4 regions of the Micromonospora sp. NPDC048999 genome follow, and region 3 is predicted to be linked to each of the others. Evidence: riboswitches for the same ligand, from Rfam matches in the RefSeq annotation. Region 3 holds a riboswitch; each other region holds the start of a gene.

Region 1 (2,192 bases), on a different contig from region 3:
ACGGCCACCACGACGTGCCCGCAGACCGTCTCCATCCCCGCCTCGGCCAGATCCGGGTCGACCACGATGGACTCGATCCGACCACCCTGGACAGCCACGGCCCGGACCCGGCCGCCGGCCGTGACCCCCTCGGCGCGGAGCAGCTGCGCCGAGTCGCCGTCGGCATGCTCGGCGGCCCGCGAACGCATCGAGGACAGCGCCTGCTGGGTCCTGGCCAGCAGCTCGTCGAGGCTCTCGGCCGCGGTGAACGGGTCGTTGATCATAGCCGCGCTTTCTTCACGTCTTTCCGGAGCACCGTGACCATAGCAACCACACCCCGGGCACGGACGGGGCCGGGGGCCGAGCGTCCCGCGTCAGCGCAGGCGCAGCTGCTGGCCCGGGAGAATCAGGCTCGGGTCGTCGCCGACCACCCGCCTGTTGCGCTCGTACAGCGCGTGCCAGCCGCCGGCGAGGTTTCGCTCGTGGACGATTACGGACAGGCTGTCACCGTGCTTGACCACATAGGTCTCGGCACCGCCGGCACCCGGCGCGCCACGCCGGTGGCTGCGGGTCGCCGGCCGGTCGTGACGCGACGCCCGCTTGCTGATCGCGCTCTTCGGCGACTGCCGACTGACGGACACCGACGTGGACTTCGTCGAGCCGCCCTTCCTGCCGCAGACCGGCCAGGCGCCGATGCCCTGCCGGGCGAGGACCTTCTCGGCGATGGCGATCTGCGCGCCCCGGCTGGCCAGGTCGGCCCGGCTGGCGTACTTCTGCCCGCCGTGGCCGTTCCAGGTGCCCTTCGAGAACTGGAGGCCGCCGTAGTAGCCGTTGCCGGTGTTGATGTGCCAGTTCCCGCCGGACTCGCACCGGGCGATGGCGTCCCAGTTCACACTGGACGCGCTGGCCGGCTCGGCCGGCCCGAGGATGGCGACGGCGCCGACGACGAGCGCCGCCCCCGCGGCGACCCGACCTCGGGTGATTCGTCGATGACGTGCGACGTATTCAGTTGCCATGTGGGTTCCTCCACGCCGACGAGGTGAGCTGTCGGGTTCGGGCCGAGGAGCCCGGCCGCCGGTCGGCGGCTTCACCCCGAGGTGTCGAGCACCGAGGAACTTGTGGGTCCCCCGCTCCCGCCTGAGGTCCAGGTACCACGGGCCGGCGGCGGAATTAGGCGTTACCGGCCCGTGGTGTCCGCGATCGCGAACGCCTCGACGATAAGGGCGATTTGCCGCAATCGCCCACGTCTTGGGAAGTTCTTCACCCGGCCGGGCGAACGCCTCGCCATCCGCGTTGCGGACCATCCGAAAGCGCCTAAGCACCGACCAAACTTCACGTTTGCGCAGGTCAGAGTGGCCGAGCTACCGTATGCCGCAGAGGTGATGGCAATGACCACATTCTATGTTGACCTCTCTCATCACGACTGGGATCGCGTCCAGGGCAAGTTCGACTGGGCGGCCCTCCTCAAGGCCACCTCCCCCGTCCTGTGCCTGCGGGTCACCTACGGCGACCCGAACGGCTTCAACCCGCCCAGCCCCCACGCCGTCGACATGGCGCACGGCGCGGCCCACGCGGGCTTCGACGTGATCGGCGGCTACCACAACCTGATCAAAGGCGATCAGGCCAGCACCAACCGGCAGGTCGACTACCTGCGCCGCAACCTCGACGCGATCGGCGCGGTCTGGGCGATGGTCGACGTCGAGCGCTACCCCGAGTTGGTCACCAACGGGCTGTGGCCCCGCTGGGACGACGTACACCGGTTCGTGGATCGCTGGCACGCCGTCGACAACCGGCTGCTGGCGGGCTACATACCGAAGTGGATCTGGGAAGGGGATCTCGCCCGCCCCGACCTGCGGGTGCTCAAGATTCCCCTGGTCGCCAGCGACTACGGCAGCAACCCCACCGGCGCACCCGCCGCCGTGTACGCGAAAGCGGGTGGGAACGGTGGCCCGGGCTGGGCCGCGTACGGCGGGGTGAGCCCGTCGATCTGGCAGTTCGGGTCGAACCTCACCTGCCCCGGCGCCTCCAAACAGACCGACTGCAACGCATACCGAGGCACGCTGGCCCAGCTGCGGGCCCTGTTGACGAAAAAGACGACAGCATGACCGCTGCCGGATTCGCCGCGATCCTCTCTGACCCGAACGTCGCCGCGATCCGCGACGACAAGGCCGCAGCCCTCGCCGCAGCCGGCCAGCAGGACGTCTGCGTACCCG
Region 2 (2,192 bases), on a different contig from region 3:
CGGGCCTGGCGGGCGTACGACGGGGCCGAGGCGACCGCCCGACGCCTCGCCGGCACCGCCGTGCTGCCCGAGCCGCGTACCCCGCGCACGCCGGCCGAGTACGCGGCCCGGGAGCGGTGGCTGCACCGCGCGGCGATGGCGGCGCACTGGCGGGGCGATCTGACCGCTCGGCAACTCGCCGACGTCCTCGCCGGCCGCAACGGGTGGGACCCGCGGCGGCACCCGGCCGAGCAGGAGATCGTCCTGGCCCGGGCAGTACGCGACGGCCGGCGGGCCGGCTGGCGAGCCGCCGCCGAGCGGGAGCAGCGGGCGTGGCGCGACGCCGAGGTGGCCGTCGACGCAGCCCGGACCCTGGCCGCCGAGGCGTACGCCGCCGCCGCGGCGCTGCGCCCCGGCCCGGTCCCGGTGCGCGGCACCGGGCCGGTGGCCCCGGCTCGCGCGGCTGTACCGGCCGGCGTCCGCGCCGCCCGCTTCCGTCCGGCGCGGGTCGGCTGAATCGTTACCCAAATCCGGTGAGCCAGCTCACCCGAGCGGAGAAACGGTCATCCGGGTCGGCTCGGGTGATCGATCCCGCGATTCCGGGCCGATCGTCCACCCGATGTCCGATTCACGCCCGACGGTTCCGCGATAACTGCTCGTCCCATTGAGTAGCGTCAGTCGCTCGCTGTTCCGGTCGGCACCGCCGATTCCGATGTTTAAGCAGGTGGGAGCGCTTGGCAGATGGCAGACCCGCCGGTAGTGTCGGCGCGTCCGGTGCGGTTCCCGATCGCAGATGGCGACGCCGTGCCGACCCGCTCAATCGTGATCTCACGAACCGGGGACCCAGAGCAACACCGGGGTGAATCCGCGAGCTACGGCCCGCGGTAGGGCGTACTTCCCGCCCGAATCCGTCAGCTAACCCGGTAGGCGGTTACGGAAGGAGTGCCAGCCTCGTGCGCACCACCCCCCGTTCCTCCCCAATCCTCCACGGCGTCGCGGTGCCCTTGCTCGCCTGACCGGCGAGTCGGATTCCGGTAACCGCCCCCGTAGCCCGGTCCACCGGGCTCGTCCCCTTCCCGCGGCATCCCGCCCAGAAACGTGCGTGAGTTCCTCCGCACGTCGGGCCGGCGTGTGCCCGCTCAGGACCCCGTGGAGGAACACGTGAAGCACCGTCTGAACCTTGAACTGCGGCTGAAGCGTCAACTGCGACGCCTCGCGACCGAGCGCTCGTACCAGATCGTTGCCGGCTCCGCAGCGGCCCTCGTGCTGGCCGGCGGGACCGCTGCCGCGCTGACCACCGGCGACGAGGCGCCCGTCCGCCAGGAGCGCACGGCCGCCGTCGCCGAGCTGGCCCCCCAGCCCGTCGAGGTCGCCGCCAACGGCGAGGTGCAAGCCGCCGCTGCTGCCCCCTCCCCGTCCGACTCGCCGAGTCCGTCGCCGTCGGCCGCGCCGTCCGACTCTCCGTCCGCCGCGCCGTCCGACTCGCCGAGCGCGTCGCCGTCGGCGAAGCCCAGCACCGCCAAGGCGGACCCGGATGTGACCCCCGCGGAGCAGCCGAAGCCGCCGTCGACCAAGGTGCTCGACTACGACTACCAGGCGCAGACCGCCTACTGGAACTGCGGCCCGGCCGCGGTGCGTAACGCCCTGAGCGCGACCGGCATCGAGACCACCCAGGACGCGATGGCCGTCCCGCTGCACGCCGGCGTGAACGGCACGGACTCCGCCGAGGACACCACCCGGGGCTTGAACCAGATGGTCAAGGGCAGCCCGTACCAGACGCACATGATCTCCGGCCAGGCCGCGACCCCGGCGCAGATGGACCAGCTCCAGGCCGACCTGGTCAACGCGATCGGCGACGGCCGGGGCGTCGTGGTCAACATCGCCGGCTCCGCCACCGACACCAGCGGCGGCTGGCACTCGTTCCCCGGCGGCCACTACATCGCCGTGGTCGGCTACAAGGACGACGGCCGGACCGCGCTGATCGCCGACTCGGCGAACCCGTCGGTGCCGTCGTACTGGATCACCACCATCAACCTGGCGAACTGGGCCGCCACCCGCGGCTACTCGGCCTGATCCCACCCTCCCCCCGTCGGGCACCGGCTCCTGCGAGCCGGTGCCCGACTCCGTACGCGGGTGTCTCGCGTGTCGCGCCGGTCCGGTGGCACACTGCGCCGTATGGCCGATGAGACGGGTACTCGCCAGCTGCTGCTGCT
Region 3 (2,192 bases):
GCACCCTGGCCGAGCTGGTCGTACACCTCGTCGGCGAAGGCCGCCGCGGCGTCCTCGGTGTCCGCGCCGGAATACCGGGCCACCGCGCCGTACCAGGCCGCCGGGTCGCTGCCCGCGCCGACCGGCCCACCCAGCTCCCGCTGGTACGACGCGAGCAGCGCCGCCCCGCCCCGGATGTTGGCGTCGGCGTCGGTGCGCAGCGTCTCCTTCGACTCGCCGGTGAGGTCGGCGGCGGCGTCGAGGGTCTGCAGCGACGCCTGCGGCAGTGCGTCGCCGCTCGGCTGGGCCGCAATCGCCGGGTCGAGGGAGAGCGGCCGGGACTCGTCGCCCCGGGGGTCCTCGTTTTCGTCGACGTGGGAACTGGACGGCGTCGAGGCGACCTGCGCGGCGTCGGTCAGGTGCATCGGGCCGTAGCCGCCGCTGGTGCTGGGCTGGCCCGGGTGGGTGTCCCAACGGGATTCCAGGTACGAGACGCCGAGCAGCACGCCCTGCGGCACGCCGTACTCGGCTGCCGCTGCGGCGTACTGCTGCTGGCGGTTCTGGCTGTCGCTGTTTCCACCGGCGGGGGGCGCCGCCGCGGTGGGACCGCTGGTCGCGAGAGCGGTGGCCGCCGCGACGGCGGCGGCCAGCAGCATCCGTCTGCGCGACGGCAGGGCTGTGAGGTGCATCGAACCTCCAGATAGAGATCGGGGTCACTGCTGGTTCACCCTCACTCCGTACCTGGGTTCTGGTCAACACCTTTCCGAATAACGATGCGACCCGAAGGAAACCTTCACCGCATCCGATCGTGGTTGGAAATTCGCGTACGGTGTGTCACGGCGTCGCGGGTTGCGGATCGATAACGACGGTCCCTACTCTGGTCAGTCGTCGACCGTAGGTCCACCGTCCAACCCGGGCGGTGACGGTCCGACACCGCCGAGTCGCCTCCGGGCGAGCCGGGGAACCAGGTACCTGGGGTGAATCCGCACCGCGGTGCGGTAGGGCGACTCCCTTCCCGCCCGAACCCGTCAGCTAACCCGGTAGGCGGTCAGGGAAGAAGGAGTACGGAGCCCGGTGGCACACCATGCCCCGCGGCCACCGTCGGTCCGGTCGGTCGACCGGTCGGCGGCTGCGCCGCGTTCACGCTGGTCCCGCTTAACCACCGCCCTCGCCGCACTGGCCGGCACCGCCGTCGTCTTGACCGGTGGCGCCACGGCGGCACACGCCGAACCATCCGTCACCGAGATCGAGCGCCAGATCGACCAGGACTGGAACAAGCTCGAACCGATCATCGAGCAGGTCAACGCCACCCGCGAGGACCTCGCCGCCAAGCGCAAGCAGGCCGCCACGCTGGCCAAGCAGATCGCCCCGTTGCAGGCCCAGGTCGACCAGGCCCTCCGGCAGGTCGGCGGTCTCGCCGCCGACGCGTACAAGGGCGACACCATCTCCACCGTCAACGCGCTGCTGGGCAGCCGGTCGCCCGGTGAGCTGGTCGACAGCCTGGAACTGCTCGACCGCTTCGCGTACCGCCAGCAGCAGCAGGTGCAGGCCGTGGCCGACCTGCGCGACCAGTTGGCCGCGAAGAAGAAGTCGCTGGACGACATGATCGCCCAGCTGGCCCGGACCGAGGCCCAGCTCGCGGCCCGGAAGAAGCAGATCGACGCGGAGATCGCCCGGCTGCAGAAGCTACGGCTCAAGGTGTACGGCAACGGTGGCGGCGGCCCGCTGCGCCCGGCGCCCTGCCCCGCCGGTTACCCGGGTGGCCCCGCCGGGGTGGCGGTCAAGTTCGCCTGCGCCCAGATCGGCAAGATCTACGTCTGGGGGGCCGCCGGCCCCGACCACTACGACTGCTCCGGTCTGACGATGGCGGCCTGGGCCAAGGCCGGCGTCTCACTGCCGCACAACGCCCGGCAGCAGCACGACGTCACCCAGCGGGTCAGCCGCGCCGAGCTGCGCCCCGGTGACCTGGTCTTCTACTACAGCGACATACACCACGTCGCGATGTACGTCGGCGACGGCTGGGTGGTGCACGCCTCCGAGTCGGGCAAACCGATCACGATGAAACGCGTCGACGACGGCCAGATCAACAGCTACGGCCGCCCGGGCTGACCGGTTTGCAGGGGCTCCCGCGTCGCGGGGGCCCCTGCTCGGTGTTCAGCGGGTCGGCCAGGTCCGCCAGTTCTGCCAGGACCGGCTCGGGGTCGGGCCACGCT
Region 4 (2,192 bases), on a different contig from region 3:
CTGGGCCGCGTTCGGGCTGCTCACCGCTCTCATGCTGGTCGAGGCGGTGGCCGCGTTCGCCACCGGTTCGCTGGCCCTGCTCTCCGACGCCGGGCACATGTTCACCGACGTGCTCGGCATCGGCATGGCGCTCGCCGCGATCACCGCCACCCAACGGGCCAACACCGACCCGCAGCGCACCTTCGGGCTCTACCGGCTGGAGGTGCTGGCCGCGCTCGCCAACGCGGTCCTGCTCGGCGCGGTCGCCGCCTACGTGCTCGTCGAGGCGGTCCGCCGGTTCGGTGAGCCGCCGGAAGTGCTCGCCTGGCCGATGCTGGCCGTGGCGGTGCTCGGCCTGCTCGCCAACCTGGCCGCGTTCGGGCTGCTGCGGTCCGGCGCGCAGGAAAGCATCAACCTGCGCGGGGCGTACCTGGAGGTGCTCGGCGACCTGCTGGGCTCGCTCGGGGTGATCGCCGCCGCCCTGGTCATCGCGTTCACCGACTGGTGGTGGGCCGACCCGCTGGTCGCCGTCGCGATCGGGCTGTTCATCCTGCCGCGTACCTGGCGGCTCGGCCGGGCCGCGGTCCGCATCCTGGTGCAGGCTGCCCCGGAGCACCTCCAGGTGACCGCGGTGCGCGACCGGCTGGCCGCGGTCCCCGGCGTCGCCGAGGTGCACGACCTGCACGTCTGGACGCTCACCTCCGGCATGGAGGTGGCCTCGGCGCACCTGGCCACCATCCCCGGCGCCGAGGTGGGCGAGGTGCTGGCCGCCGCGCGGGCCGCCCTGCACGAGGACTTCCGAATCGATCACGCCACGTTGCAGATCGAACCCGGAGCGTCAGCCGGCGCGTGCGGACCCGTGGAGTGGTAATTAGGGCAATCTTAAATCCAAGTGGCTATTGTGCATCTATGCCGACTTTGGTCCGATTCTCGATCCCCGCCACGGGGCCCGGATCGGCGTACGGCCGGTAGGCTCGGTCGCGGTCTCCACCCGGCGGCGCGCTGTGGCGCCGGGGGCGGCCGTCGCCTAATCGCCAGCAGCACGGCGAGCCGGGGAACCACGTTCCTGGGGTGCATCCGCGTCAGCGGTAGGGATCTTCCGTCCCGAACCCGTCAGCTAACCCGGTCGGCGGTTGACGGAAGGACACGTTCATGGCACCTGTACGACGGACGGCCGCCCGGTTGGCGGCCCTGCTCGTCGCGGCGCTCGCCCTCGGCGTCGCGGCCGCGCCGCTCTCCCCCGCCTCGGCGGCCGCCCCGACCGGGCTGCTCGCGGTCGGCCACGACGACGAGGGTGGCAGCCCGGCGCTGCACGCCCAACTCGAAGCGGCCAGCAAGGGCTGGCTGGACGCGCGGGCGGCGTTGAACCGGTCGGAGCAACGGCAGCGGCAGCTCACCGCCCAGCTCAAGGCGGTCAACGCCGAGCTGGAGGTACGCGACGCCAAGGTCGGCGAGATCGCCGAGGTCGCGTACCGGACCGGGCGGCTCGGCACCGCCGCGGCCCTGCTCGGCAGCAGCAGCCCGCAGGGCTTCCTGGACCGGGCCGCCGCCCTGCAACAGGTCGCCGCGCACGAGGACCACGCGCTGCGCGAGCTGATCGACACCCGGGACCGGGCCAACCGCACCCAGACGGCGCTGGGCGCCGAGATCCGGGAACAGCGCAAGCAGGTCACGGTGATGGCCAAGCGCAAGGAGCAGGCGGAACGCGCGCTGGAGGTGGCGAACACCAACGCCACCAGCACCGACGGTGGCAGCGGCATGCAGGGCACCTCCCGGGCCGACGCCACGCCGGCGCCGCGCAACGCCGACGGCTCGTGGCCCTCGGAGTCGTGCAGCGTGAAGGACCCGACCCCGGCCAACGGCTGCATCACCCCGCGCATGCTGCACGCGCTTCAACAGGCCAAGGCGGCCGGGTTCACCCGGTACGTCTCCTGCTACCGGCCCAGCGGCTCCGGCGAGCACCCGAAGGGCCGGGCCTGCGACTTCGCCGCCCAGAAGAACGGCTTCGGCGGGGTGGCCACCGGCGGCGACAAGACGTACGGCAACAACCTGGCCGCGTACTTCATCCGCAACGCCGACCCGCTCGCGGTGCTCTACGTGATCTGGTTCAAGCAGATCTGGCTGCCCAGCAGCGGGTGGAAGGCGTACACCAGCGGCAACGGCGACCCGTCCAGCGACCACACCAACCACGTGCACCTGTCGGTGTACTGAGG

What was found. A riboswitch is a leader RNA that binds a small molecule or an ion and turns the genes downstream of it on or off. The one in region 3 is predicted to bind cyclic di-AMP.
Region 1: another riboswitch for cyclic di-AMP. It lies ahead of AB0C02_RS21795 (transglycosylase family protein); the one in region 3 lies ahead of AB0C02_RS03085 (NlpC/P60 family protein).
Region 2: another riboswitch for cyclic di-AMP. It lies ahead of AB0C02_RS18130 (C39 family peptidase); the one in region 3 lies ahead of AB0C02_RS03085 (NlpC/P60 family protein).
Region 4: another riboswitch for cyclic di-AMP. It lies ahead of AB0C02_RS22300 (hypothetical protein); the one in region 3 lies ahead of AB0C02_RS03085 (NlpC/P60 family protein).

What each region holds. Positions count from the first base shown of each region.
Region 1 is NZ_JBEZFI010000023.1:34,260-36,451, forward strand. It holds gene AB0C02_RS21790 (YbaB/EbfC family DNA-binding protein) at 1-263, opposite strand, end outside; gene AB0C02_RS21795 (transglycosylase family protein) at 354-995, opposite strand; cyclic di-AMP (ydaO/yuaA leader) riboswitch at 994-1,166, opposite strand; gene AB0C02_RS21800 (hypothetical protein) at 1,368-2,084, shown strand.
Region 2 is NZ_JBEZFI010000015.1:99,426-101,617, forward strand. It holds gene AB0C02_RS18125 (hypothetical protein) at 1-495, shown strand, start outside; cyclic di-AMP (ydaO/yuaA leader) riboswitch at 783-924, shown strand; gene AB0C02_RS18130 (C39 family peptidase) at 1,141-2,052, shown strand; gene AB0C02_RS18135 (alpha/beta fold hydrolase) at 2,155-2,192, shown strand, end outside.
Region 3 is NZ_JBEZFI010000001.1:631,727-633,918, reverse strand. It holds gene AB0C02_RS03090 (N-acetylmuramoyl-L-alanine amidase) at 1-668, opposite strand, end outside; cyclic di-AMP (ydaO/yuaA leader) riboswitch at 904-1,041, shown strand; gene AB0C02_RS03085 (NlpC/P60 family protein) at 1,177-2,088, shown strand; gene dcd (dCTP deaminase) at 2,134-2,192, opposite strand, start outside.
Region 4 is NZ_JBEZFI010000024.1:40,016-42,207, reverse strand. It holds gene AB0C02_RS22305 (cation diffusion facilitator family transporter) at 1-850, shown strand, start outside; cyclic di-AMP (ydaO/yuaA leader) riboswitch at 994-1,127, shown strand; gene AB0C02_RS22300 (hypothetical protein) at 1,132-2,190, shown strand.